3 linked regions of the Niveibacterium microcysteis genome follow. The protein of the gene in region 1 interacts with the protein of each later gene in a pairwise test. Links are inferred from orthologs where the notes say so. Each region holds a gene or a part of one and is shown in the gene's direction. Other genes may lie near its edges.

Region 1 (5,215 bases):
CGAGCGAGCTCTTGCCCGAGCCCGACAGGCCGGTGATCACCGTGAGCCGGTTGCGCGGGATGTCGAGCGAGATGTTCTTCAGGTTGTGCGTGCGCGCACCGCGGATCTTGATGTCGTCCATGAGCGTTCTTCGATTCCCTTGCCGCGCTTCGGCGCGTCTAGGTCGGGGCGCCGGCGGTTCGCAGCGGCGCCTCGATGTCGGGCAGGTTCAGGAACACCTGCTCGATGGTGGAATGGCGGGTCAATGCGTCGACCACGGCCTGCAGCGGTTCGGCGTACAGGCCTTCGATGTCTTGTTCGGCGCCGCCCCGGATCGGGAAGGCGAGGTGTTCGTGCGGCGGCGTGAAGCGGGCGTCTACGCCGGGCTTGTTGCCGCGGGCGTCGATGCGGTACCAGCCGTGGTCGGCCAGGTACACCGCGTTGAGCCCATGCAGGCAGTACGGCGCACCACCATCGCCAACCGGCAGGCGCTGGTAGCACAGCGCCGCGGGGATGCCGTTGGCGCGCAACAGGGCGGCCAGCAGATGGCTCTTCGCGTAGCAATAGCCAGTTCGGTGTGCGAGCACTTCGGAGGCGCGCAGCGTCACCGGCCCGCTGCGGTAGTCCCAACTGTGGCGGATTTCGTCGCGCACAAATTCGAAGCAACGTCGTGCGATCGCCTCGTCGCCACTACCCGCCTCAACCGCGAGCTGCTGGGCCAGCGCGTGTACGGCCGGTGTTTTCCAATCAATGCTGGAGCTGGACGCGAGGTAGGGAGTCATTCGATGCGCGAACGCGGGGTGGCCGGGAAGGGCAACCTGCTAATATACGCAACTCGCTGATTCAAAGCCATTTTCCCGATGTCCTCCCCGTTCTCCGACCGCATGAGTGCGCAGGAACGCCGCGCCGGCGCCACGCTGGCCGCGATCTTTGCGTTGCGCATGCTCGGGCTGTTCCTGATCCTGCCGGTGTTCTCGGTCTTCGCGAAGACGCTGCCGGGCGGGAACGACCTGCAATGGGCCGGGCTGGCGCTGGGCGCCTTCGGCATGGTGCAGGCGATCTTCCAGGTGCCCTTCGGTGTCGCGTCGGACCGCTTTGGCCGCAAGCCGGTGATCGTTTTCGGCCTGCTCATGTTTGCTGCCGGTTGTGCGCTGGCCGCCTGGGCGCCCAACATCGGCTGGATGATCGCGGCGCGTGCGCTGCAGGGTGCTGGCGCGATCTCCGCCGCGGTGTCGGCGCTGGCCGCCGACCTCACCCGCGAGCAGCATCGCACCAAGGTGATGGCGATGATCGGCTCGACGATCGGGCTGGTGTTTGCCGTGTCCCTGGTCGCTTCGCCGGCGCTGTACCAGTGGATCGGCATGCACGGCATGTTCCTGCTGACCGGGGCCTTGTCGCTGCTGGCGATCCCGGTGTTGCTGCGCGCGGTGCCGACGCCGCCGCGCATCGAGACCGCGATGCCGCGGGTGCCGCTTGCCACGGTGCTGACCGAACGGCAGCTGATGCCGCTTCATTTTGGCGTGTTCGCGATCCACATGATCCAGATGGGCATGTTCCTGATCGTGCCGCGCATCCTGGTCGAGTCCGAACACCTGCCGCTGGCCGAGCACTGGAAGATCTACCTGCCGGTGGTGCTGGCTAGTTTCGTACTGATGGTGCCGGCGATCATTTACGCCGAGCGCAAACGCCAGATGCGGCGCGTACTGTTGGCGTCGATTGCGCTGCTGGCAGCCACGCAACTCGGTTTTCTGTTGGTGCAGGATACGTTCTGGCCGATCGTTGGCCTGCTGTTCCTGTTCTTTGTCGCCTTCAACATTGTTGAGGCGTCGCTGCCCTCGCTGGTGTCGCGCATCGCGCCGCCGCAGGCCAAAGGGGCGGCGCTGGGCGTCTACAACACCTCGCAGTCGATCGGCGCGGCGCTGGGCGGCGCGGCGGGCGGGGCGGTGGCCGCCCACTTCGGGCCGCATGCGGTGTTTGCCGGCACCACGCTGTTGGCCTTGATCTGGTGGCTGTGGGCGCGCAGCATGCGCAACCCGCCGCAGCTGACCGAACGCGAGATCGCGATTGATCCGCATATCGAGATCGCCAGCTTCCGCCACGAACTGCTCGCGCTGCCCGGCGTGCGCGAGGCCATCGTCATCCCCGAGCGGCGGATGGCATACTTGAAGATTAATCTTGAGCGCTGGGATGAAGCATCCCTGCGCCGTCTTACTGGAGGGAAAGCCTGATGGCTTCTGTGAACAAGGTGATCCTCGTCGGTAACCTCGGTGCCGACCCGGAGACCCGCTACGCCCCGAGCGGCGACGCGATCTGCAATATCCGTATCGCGACCACCGACACCTGGCGCGACAAGGCCACCGGCGAGAAGAAGGAAGCGACCGAATGGCACCGCGTTGTGTTCTTCGGCAAGGTCGCGGAAATCGCCGGCCAGTACCTGAAGAAGGGCTCGTCGGTCTATATCGAAGGCCGCCTGCAGACCCGCAAGTGGCAGGACAAGGAAGGTCGTGACCAGTACACGACCGAGATCCGCGCCGACCAGATGCAGATGCTCGGCGGCCGCCCCGGTGGTGAGGGCGGCGGCTCGCGCGGCGGCTACAACAGCGGCGGCGACGACTACAACCAGGCACCGGCTCCGCGCGGCGGCAATCAGGGCGGCGGCAATGCACGCCCGCAATCGCGCCCGGCCCCGGCGCCACAGGCCCCGGCCGGCGGAAACAACTTCGGCGATTTCGACGACGACATTCCATTCTGATACGCGTCCGCCGATTCGTCGCCCGAAAAGAAAAAGCCCTGAGAAATCAGGGCTTTTTGCTGTGTGGCGTCCGAGCGCCAGACTCGGCGGCCGGTTGATGAGGTATCAGCCGGTCTTGCGGCGGCGCGATGCGGCGAGTCCGACGAGCCCGAGACCGGTCAACAGCAGCGTGGCGGGTTCCGGCACCGCTGCCGATTCGGTGTCGAGCGTGAGACGGAAATCGCGGTTGAAGAACACCCAGTGATTGGCGTCCGCCCGCGCATCCGCGGTCAACGCAATGGTCAGCGTGTTGTCGGCGAGGTCGCTGCTGAAGTCGGCGGCCGAAAGATCCCAGCTGTAGGGGCCATATCCCGCCGCCGATTCGGAGCCGAGAAACGCGTTGAAACCGTGGAAGCCGTTGTAGGTCAGCGCGGGGTAGGTGTGGCCGCCCAGCGTGTCGTCGTCGACGTGGTAGGCCTTGATCAAGGAATCGCCGGCAAACGAATTGGCCGTGGCGCTCAGCTTCACGCTGCGCAGACTGGTCGAATCTGCCACGCCGCTCAGATCGAAGCGCAGATACGTCACCAGGAAGTCGGTGCCGTAGCCGTAGATCCCGGACCACAGACCCCCATAGCTGTAATGCGAGATATCGCCCATGCCGCGATGGACGCTGGTGCTGTCAGTCGCGCTCAATGTGTAGATGACACCCGCGCTGGCCGTGCCGATCCCTGCCAAAGCCAGCGCCAGCGCGAGGCTTGTCTTGCCGATCATGTGCCGCATACCACTCTCCCTTGTGACGTAGTCCAAACAAAAACGGAATTCATCCGGTCTGGAAGCAACCCAGGTGATACGGGCGTTCCGATCGTGGGCCACGTTCTGATGCGCGGCACTGCCGTCGGGAGCGATGCGTCCGCCGGAATGGTTCGGACGCGCAGTCGGAATCGCGATTCTCGCGAGGCGGTCGCGGTACGGAATTGATCTGGCGTGGGGGTGGGGCGCTGCGCGGCGGAAATATGTCACACAGATAGGCGGATTTCCCTTGTGCCGGCTTCGCAAGCGGAAACTCCGGCGGGAGCCCAAAAGAAAACGCCCCGCAGGGGCGGGGCGTTCATCCGCTCGGCCAGCGGTGGCTGGCCGATGCGACGGTCAATTACTTGTTGACCGCGGCCTTCAGCTTGGCACCGGCGCTGAACGTCGGGGCCTTCGATGCGGCGATCTGGATCGCTTCGCCGGTCTTCGGGTTGCGGCCGGTACGGGCGGCACGCTTGCTGACCGAGAAGGAGCCGAAGCCAACCAGGGAGATTTCGTCGCCGGCGGCGAGGGTTTCGGTCACGACATCCAGCAGGCCGTCGAGGGCTTTGGCGGAGTCGGTCTTGGTGAAGCCGGTCTTGGCGGCCAGCGCGTCGATGAGTTCGGATTTGTTCATGATTCGGGTTCTTTTCCGGGTTATGTGAAAAGCGTGTGGCCACGCCGGAAGGGGATGTTATCCCATGACGGCGCGGAATGGCGTTGCAAAGCTTGAAAACCTTGGGTTTGGCACGAAAAAAAGCGTGTCAACCGTTTGCCGGGCGGGCCAGCCCGCGCCAGCGGCGAATCCCTCGCACGCTCCGACGCAAGTCTATGCCAAATACGCGGCGGAACTGCCACCAGCCGCGATCGCCGCCCAACACTGCCCATTGTGCCATTTGCTGCTCGCCATCTTCGGTCTGGACCTCGTACCAGCCGTCACGCACCGGTGCGGTGTTGGCGGGGAACCATCCGGTCAGTCTGGGCTTGCGCATACATGCCTCCATGGGGCTTGCCAGCACTTGGATTCGGTTATCCAAGCGTATTTGCCGCTGCGGGCGGCTCGCAGCCGCATTTCTAGCATAGCGCCAGGCTGCGGGCGCGTGCATGAGCCCGCCATGCCAGTTCAGCTGGTGTCTGAGACGATCGCCTTGCGGGTCGTTGGCTTGTGGCGGTCGCCGCCGTTGCGCACCGCAATCCGGTCGTAGCGGATATGTGCCTGAATCACCTCGCGCTCGCGCGGTGCGGCGCTGAAGGCATCGATCAACAGTTCACGGCACGCCGTCGCGCGATCGGCATCCCAGGCGCTGTCCAGCGCATCGAGTGCCGCGGCGAGCGCTTGCAACAGCCGTGCGGTGGCCTCCGGATCCGCTTCGGTACCCGGCGGGGGCATCGCCATCGGCGGCGCTGCATCCGCGGGCGGTGCGGCGGGTTTGATGCGCCCGAGGCGGCGCCTGAGGCTCGCGTCGAGCTTTTCCGGGTCTCCCTCGATGCGCTCGGCAACCTTCAATGCATCTTCGTTGCGACCACTCTCGATGCAGACTTCCGCGAGGTCGACTGAGATTGAGGCCGCAATCTGCGGCGTCGCCGCGTGGACCGACAGCGCCCGGTCGATCGCGGCGCTCGCGGCCTCCAGCTGGCCTTCGTCGCGCCGCAACCGTGCTTCGGCGACATCGCTGGCGATGAGCCCGTCGGCCGTCTCCGCGTGGGCCTGGCGCA
Region 2 (3,559 bases), 380 kb from region 1 along the record:
GGTGTGGACGCCGTGAGCGGCCACAAGACCGGCTTCTACCTCGACCAGCGCGAAAACCGCCGCCTGACGCGCGACCTGGCACGCGACCGCAGCGTGCTCAACTGCTTCTGCTACACCGGCGGCTTCTCGCTGCAGGCGCTGGCGGGTGGTGCGCGCGAGGTGCTGTCGATTGACTCGTCGGCCCATGCGCTGGCGAGCGCCCAGCGCAATGTGGAGCGCAACCCGCAGCTGGACGCCACGCGCGCCACCTGGTGGGAGGCCGACGTCTTCGCTGCGCTGCGTGAATTGCGTGCGGAGGGCCGCCGTTTCGATCTGATCGTGCTCGATCCGCCCAAGTTCGCACCCAGTGCCGCACATGCACAGCGTGCCTCGCGCGCCTACAAGGACATCAATCTGCTCGGCTTCCGGCTGCTCAATCCGGGCGGCATCCTGATGAGCTATTCCTGCTCAGGCGGCATCGGGCAGGAACTGTTCCAGAACATCCTGTCCGGCGCGGCGTCGGATGCCGGGCGCGACGCACAGATCATCCATCGGCTCTGCGCGGCGCCAGACCATCCGATCGGCCTCGCTTTCCCTGAGGGCGAGTACCTCAAGGGCCTGGTTTGTCAGGTGGTTTGAGGGCCCGCAAACGCAGCCGCTTGACAAGCGCGCGATGACGCGATCCTGAGTTATGCACATCTCGCGCCCTGTGGGCGGAAAAAACGACGAGAAAGACCATTGACTTTTTGGTGTTGACGTAAAGGTTTGAAAAATAAGGCGTTTGTTATTTTTCAATGTTGCGATGCGGTATTGACGCCGACCCGAAATGGTGCGTGCCGCGGCAAAACATCCCCAGTCACCCACAAAGTTATCCACAATTGTTGAAAAGGCCCTTTGTTACGAAAGGGTTAAAACAAACTGTGACGGCTGTATCTCATGTTTGAGTGGCAACGCGCTGAATAAAAAGAGAAAAATACGGTAGTGGAAAACGGCTGTTTGAATTCTGTCGTTCGCGTCGCGCTGCCAGTGCCTCTGCCGCGCAGCTTTGACTACCTGGCGCCGGTGGATATCTCCGTGGCTGATATCGGCCGCCTTGTGCGCGTACCGTTCGCAAGCGGCGAAAAGATCGGTGTGATCCTTGCGCTGCCCGACCTCGCGGCGGTTGATCCGGCGCGCCTCAAACCGCTCGGGCCGGTCCTTCGCGAGGTGCCGGCGCTGCCGGCCGACTGGCTGGCGCTGGTGCAGTTCGCTGCGCGTTACTACCACCACCCGCTCGGTGAAGCGGTTGCGGTGGCGCTGCCGCCCGGTCTGCGCGGTGCCGAACTGATGGACGACCGCAGCGCAGATCCGTGGCTGATGCTCAACGAGGCCGGCCGTGCGGCGCTGGCCAGTCCGGGCCGTGCGTCGCGCGTGCGCGCGCTTGCCGAACACCTGATCGCGGGCGAACAGCCGCGCTCGGCGCTGGTCGAGGCCTTCGGTGCCGCCGCAGTGCGCGAAGCTCGCCAGCGCGGCTGGGTCGACGAGGCGCCTTCCTGCGCCAAGGCTGATCTCAGCGACGCACCCACACTCAATGACGAGCAGACTGCAGCCGTCGAGGCCGTATGGAGCGCGGCCGAGCGGTTTTCCCCGTTTCTGCTGCATGGCATCACCGGCAGCGGGAAGACCGAGGTCTACCTGCGCCTGATCGAACGGGCGCTCGCCGCCGGCAAGCAGGCCTTGCTGCTGGTGCCGGAGATCGGCCTCACGCCACAACTCGAAGCCCGCGTGGCGGCGCGCTTTCCGCGTGCGCGTCGCGTGGCCCTGCACAGCGGCGCGACCGATGGCGCGCGTTGCCGCGGCTTCATCGCCGCCCTCGATGGCAGCGCCGACATCGTGATCGGCACCCGGCTGTCAGTGTTCAGCCCTTTGCCGCGGCTCGGTCTGATCCTGATCGACGAAGAGCACGACGCCTCCTACAAACAGCAGGACGGCCTGCGCTACTCGGCGCGCGACCTGGCAGTGTGGCGGGCGCAGCAGGCTGGCGTGCCGATCGTGTTGGGATCGGCAACCCCCTCGCTGGAAACCTGGCAGGCGGCGCAGAGCGGGCGCTACCGCATGCTGCGGCTGGAGCGTCGCGCCGCAGCGGCCGCGCCGCCAACGGTGCGCCTGATCGACACGCGCCGTATCAAGCTGAAGGACGGCCTGTCGCCGCCGATGGAGGCCGCAATCTCTGCGCGGATCGAGCGCGGCGAGCAGAGCCTCATTTTCCTCAACCGGCGCGGTTATGCGCCGGTGCTGGCCTGCCCGGCCTGCAACTGGGTCAGCGACTGCGATCACTGTTCGGCGCACCGCGTGTTCCACCTCTCCGAACGCATCCTGCGCTGCCACCATTGCGGCACTGAAGCGCCGGTGCCGCGTGCCTGCCCGCAATGTGGCAATCAGGATCTGCACGGTTTCGGGCGCGGCACGCAGCGCGTCGAGGAATACCTTGCCGCGCGCTTCCCGCATGCACGCATCCTGCGGGCCGACCGCGACAGCATCAAGACGCCGGCGCACTGGGCGGCACTGCGCCATGCGATTGAAGCCGGCGAGGCCGACATCCTCGTCGGTACGCAGATGCTCGCGAAGGGGCACGACTTTCCGAAGCTGACGCTGGTCGGCGTGATCGGCGCGGACGCCTCGCTGTTCGCCGCGGACTATCGCGCGCCGGAGCGCCTCTTCCAGCAGTTGATGCAGGTCGGCGGGCGCGCGGGGCGTGCCGGGCTCGCCGGCGAAGTGCTGATCCAGACCGAGTTTCCGGAACACCCGCTGTTTGATGCCTTGCGTCGGCAGGATTTCGACGGCTTCGCCAACGCGCAGCTCGAAGAGCGCGCGCAGGCGCATTTCCCGCCTTGCGGCGCGCAGGCCGTGTTGCGCGCCGAGGCGCCCGAAGTCGCGCAGGCGATCGACTTCCTCAACATGGCGCGCGAAGCCGCCGAGCCCTATGCCGACGCAGTGAGGCTGTACGACGCGGTGCCGATGCGGCTGGTGCGGCGCGCACGGCTGGAGCGCGCACAACTCGTGATCGAAGCCGACACCCGCGGCGCGCTGCAGCAGTTGCTCGCGCACTGGGTGCCGCTGCTGCACGCAATGAAATCGCCGCGCGCGCTGCGCTGGCATGTCGATGTCGATCCGATCGATCTCTAAGCGCCGCTTCCTGATTTCGCTCGTCGCGTTCGCCGCGCTGTTCGGCAGCCTTGGCGCGCAGGCCCGTGGCGGCCGCTTCAACGGCGAGGTGCGCGCGGTGGACGACGGCGACACACTGCATGTGCGCGATCGCAGCGGCAACGTACGGCGGGTGCGCCTCGCCTACGTGGATGCGCCCGAGCACGACCAGCCCTGGGGCCGTGAGGCGGGTGAGAACCTCAAACGCCTCGCGCTCGGCGCATCGGTCACCGTTGAATGGCGTGAGCGCGATCAGTACGGCCGCTATGTCGGCGTTGCATGGGTCACTTCGCCCGACATGCCCTGCGCCGGCCGCGCCGACTGCCCGCACAACCTCGATCTCGGTCACGCGCAAATCGCCGCTGGCCTCGCCTGGTGGTATCGCGCCTACGCCAAG
Region 3 (3,503 bases), 1.2 Mb from region 1 along the record:
CGTCAAGCACCACAAATGCTGCTGCCAGCCAATAGCCCATGAGCCGTGCCGGGTTTCAGGAGGCGCTTGGGTATCATTTCTCGAGCCCAGCGCTGCTTGCCCAAGCGTTGACGCACCGAAGCTTTGGGACGCCCCACAACGAGCGACTTGAGTTCATCGGTGACTCGGTTCTGAATTGTGTCGTTGCGCGCGCGCTGTTCGATCGCTTCCCGGAGCTTGATGAAGGCACCTTGTCCCGCTTGCGGGCTGGGCTGGTCAAACAGGATGCGCTTCACGCTCACGCCCTGAGCTTGTCGCTCGGAGACCTCTTGCGCTTGGGTGAAGGCGAGCTGCGCAGTGGTGGGCATCGGCGTCCATCGATCCTCGCAGACGCGCTCGAGGCCGTGTTTGGCGCAATCTTTCTTGATGCCGGATTTGACGCGGCGAGCGGTGTTATTGATCGCTTGTATGCTGAATCGATCGCTGCGATCGACCCGCGTACTGCCGGCAAGGACCCGAAGACTGCGCTGCAGGAGTGGCTGCAGGCACGCCGTCACCCGTTGCCGAACTACGAAATGGCGCAAGTGCGCGGAGAAGCGCATGCGCAGGAATTTGAAGTGTCATGCCGGATCCCGGCCCTGATGCTAGAAACAAAGGGCCGTGGCGCGAGTCGTCGCGCGGCGGAACAGCAGGCTGCGCGCGCAGCGCTGGATCGGATCGAGAAACTATGACAGAGCTTCAGGCGCCGGACGCAAACGGATTCCGTACGGGTTTTCTCGCGATTGTTGGTCGGCCGAACGTTGGCAAGTCGACGCTGCTGAACCATTTGATCGGCCAGAAGATCAGCATTACCTCACGCAAGGCGCAGACGACGCGGCATCGGGTAAATGGTGTGCTGACCAACGATACACACCAGTTTGTGTTTGTCGATACGCCGGGCTTTCAGAAACAGCATTCGAACGCCCTCAATCGCGCGATGAACCGCAGCGTTACGCAAGCGCTTGGTGATGTGGACGTTGTGCTCTTCGTTATCGAAGCCGGGAAGCTGACTGCGGCTGATCGCGCAGTCATGGAACTGCTTCCGTCGCAGATTCCCGTGGTACTGGTCATCAATAAGGTGGACCGGATTGCGGATAAACGTCAGTTGCTCCCATTCATCGCAACCGTCGCGGCAGAGCGAGAATTTGCCGCGGTCGTCCCTTTGTCCGCTGAAACTGGTGCGAACGCAGACGAGCTGTTGAAGGCATGTGGGCCACTGCTCCCAGAGCAGCCGGCGATTTTCGATGCAGACGACATCACCGATCGAAGCGAACGCTTTCTTGCTGCTGAGTTCATTCGGGAGAAGCTCTTCCGCCTGCTTGGCGAAGAGCTGCCTTATGGCTTGGCGGTCGAAATCGAAAAGTTCGAGATCGACGGGCCGGTGCGTCGCATCTTTGCAGCCATCATCGTCGATCGGCCGAGCCACAAGGCCATGGTCATTGGACGCGGTGGTGAAAAGCTCAAACGCGTGTCGTCCGAGGCGCGTGTCGATTTGGAGAAACTGTTCGGCGGCCCCGTCTACCTTGAGGTGTGGGTGAAGGTCAAAGGCGGTTGGGCGGATGATGAGCGTGCGCTCAAGAGTCTCGGTATCGAATAACACTTCGCACCGATGGACTGACTGCGCCTGATGAGTAGCAAACGCGTCGAGCAGCAGTCGGCCTTCGTTCTGCACACCCGTCCGTGGCGAGAAACCAGCTACGTTGTTGACATGTTCTGCCGTGAACATGGCCGTGTGGCCATGGTCGCCAAGGGCGCGCGGCGTCCGCGTGCTGCGCTGCGTGGCGTCCTGCTCGCCTTTCAGCCGCTGGAGATCGGCTGGAGCGGCGCCGGGGAACTCAAAACGCTGGTCGCTGCGGAATGGCAAGGCGGCCAGCCGATGCTCGCCGGCAGCACGCTCATGTGTGGTTACTACGCCAACGAGTTATTGGTGCGCCTGCTGCCGCGCGAAGATGCGCATCCGCGTCTCTTCGATGCCTACGCGAGCCTGCTGCGGCGCCTCTCGGCGAATGCGCCGCAGGACGTCGCGCTGCGGACTTTCGAGCTGGTGCTCCTGCAGGAACTCGGCTATGCCCCCACCTTCGATACGGACGAGCATGGCGACGCCGTCCGGCCCGAGTGCGACTACCTCTTTATAATCGAGCGTGGACCGGTACTGGCGACCGACCCGGAGCAAAATGAGGCGACCCTCTCGGGGCGCGTACTGTTGGATCTCGCCCGCGAAGACTTGTCGAACCCCGAGACTCTTGCTCAGGCAAAGAACCTGATGCGGCGGCTCATTGCTCACCTTGTCGGCGCACGTGCGCTGGAATCGCGGCGAATTTTCATGGAGTTGCAGGAACTGTGATCGAACTCGGCGTCAACATTGACCATATCGCCACCCTGCGCCAAGCGCGCCGGACCTATGAACCGGACCCGGTATGGGGGGCGGTGGAAGCTCACCTGGGCGGCGCTGACGGAATTACGGTGCATTTGCGCGAAGACCGTCGTCACATTCAGGACGAGGACGTACGCCGTTTGCGCGAACTGACTCACATCAAGCTGAATCTTGAGATGGCCGCGACCGACGAAATGGTCGCAATCGCCTGCCGGCTCAAGCCCGAGATGGCTATGTTGGTTCCGGAGGGGCGCCAAGAGGTGACCACCGAGGGTGGCCTCGACATCGTCGCCAACGAGGCGCGTATTCGCGAGTGCATTGCGCGACTCGCCGACGCCGGGATCCAGTCCAGCGTTTTCATCGACGCTGAGCTGGCGCAGGTGGAAGCCGCCGCGCGAGTTGGCGCGCGGGTGTGCGAGATCCACACAGGCCCTTACGCGGAGGCCTTCCACAAAAAGGGCCGCGATGCGCGCAGTCCGGCCGTATTGGCTGAGATCGAGAAGATTCGTGCCGCGGGCGCCGCCATCATCGGTCATGGGATGCGCTTCAATGCCGGCCATGCGCTGAACTATTTCAATGTCCAGCCCGTCGCCGCACTGCCCGGGATTCGTGAATTACACATCGGCCACGCAATCGTGAGCCGTGCGGTATTCGTTGGCTTGCGCGAGGCGGTCGGCGAGATGAAGCGTCTGATGCGCGAATCTGCCGCGTCACCCCATCTGTACGGCTGAGTAGCCCGCACCATGATCGCTGGTATCGGCACCGACATCGTGTCGATCGCGCGGGTTCGAGCCTCGCTCGATCGACACGGCGAGGCGTTTGCCGAGCGCATCCTCGCGCCGCAAGAGCTGCTGGAGTTTCGTTCGGTACGAGACGGTGCTCGCTTTCTCGCCAAGCGTTTTGCTGCGAAGGAGGCTTTCGCCAAAGCCTTCGGCACCGGCTTGCGAGCACCTGCCACCCTGCATGCGATCGCAGTCGCCCATGACGAACTCGGCAAGCCGGTTTATGTCTTTGATGCGGCGCTCGAGGGGGCGATGCACGCGCGAGCATGGGCGGCGCATCTTTCTATCAGTGACGAGAAGGACAACGTCGTCGCATTTGCGCTGATCGA

Evidence for each region. Proteins that work in one complex are often made in the same cells at the same time.
Region 2: the proteins of ssb (region 1) and JY500_RS18855 interact in binary tests that used the Escherichia coli proteins (3 or more experiments, as listed by UniProt). The link is inferred for Niveibacterium microcysteis from one-to-one orthologs.
Region 3: the proteins of ssb (region 1) and recO interact in binary tests that used the Escherichia coli proteins (3 or more experiments, as listed by UniProt). The link is inferred for Niveibacterium microcysteis from one-to-one orthologs.

What each region holds. Positions count from the first base shown.
Region 1 is NZ_CP071060.1:4,518,161-4,523,375, reverse strand. Bases 970-3,968 are described here. They hold ssb (single-stranded DNA-binding protein), read left to right. Parts: upstream 970-2,206; coding sequence 2,207-2,731; downstream 2,732-3,968. Other genes in these bases: JY500_RS20485 (HU family DNA-binding protein), read right to left, coding at 3,861-3,968; JY500_RS20490 (PEP-CTERM sorting domain-containing protein), read right to left, coding at 2,837-3,490; JY500_RS20500 (MFS transporter), read left to right, coding at 970-2,207. Outside these bases: excinuclease ABC subunit UvrA, read right to left, coding at 1-121; JY500_RS20505 (transglutaminase-like domain-containing protein), read right to left, coding at 159-761; more of JY500_RS20500, read left to right, coding at 840-969; more of JY500_RS20485, read right to left, coding at 3,969-4,160; JY500_RS20480 (hypothetical protein), read right to left, coding at 4,264-4,491; JY500_RS20475 (response regulator), read right to left, coding at 4,623-5,215. UniProt on the Escherichia coli protein: Plays an important role in DNA replication, recombination and repair. Binds to ssDNA and to an array of partner proteins to recruit them to their sites of action during DNA metabolism. Acts as a sliding platform that migrates on DNA via reptation.
Region 2 is NZ_CP071060.1:4,135,018-4,138,576, reverse strand. What follows is about bases 593-3,559. They hold JY500_RS18855 (primosomal protein N'), read left to right. Parts: upstream 593-975; coding sequence 976-3,144; downstream 3,145-3,559. Other genes in these bases: JY500_RS18850 (thermonuclease family protein), read left to right, coding at 3,122-3,559; JY500_RS18860 (class I SAM-dependent rRNA methyltransferase), read left to right, coding at 593-618. Also shown: more of JY500_RS18860, read left to right, coding at 1-592.
Region 3 is NZ_CP071060.1:3,285,693-3,289,195, reverse strand. The notes cover bases 593-3,503. They hold recO (DNA repair protein RecO), read left to right. Parts: upstream 593-1,645; coding sequence 1,646-2,362; downstream 2,363-3,503. Other genes in these bases: acpS (holo-ACP synthase), read left to right, coding at 3,136-3,503; JY500_RS14860 (pyridoxine 5'-phosphate synthase), read left to right, coding at 2,359-3,123; era (GTPase Era), read left to right, coding at 707-1,615; rnc (ribonuclease III), read left to right, coding at 593-710. Outside these bases: JY500_RS14880 (DUF4845 domain-containing protein), read left to right, coding at 1-35; more of rnc, read left to right, coding at 39-592. UniProt on the Escherichia coli protein: Involved in DNA repair and RecF pathway recombination.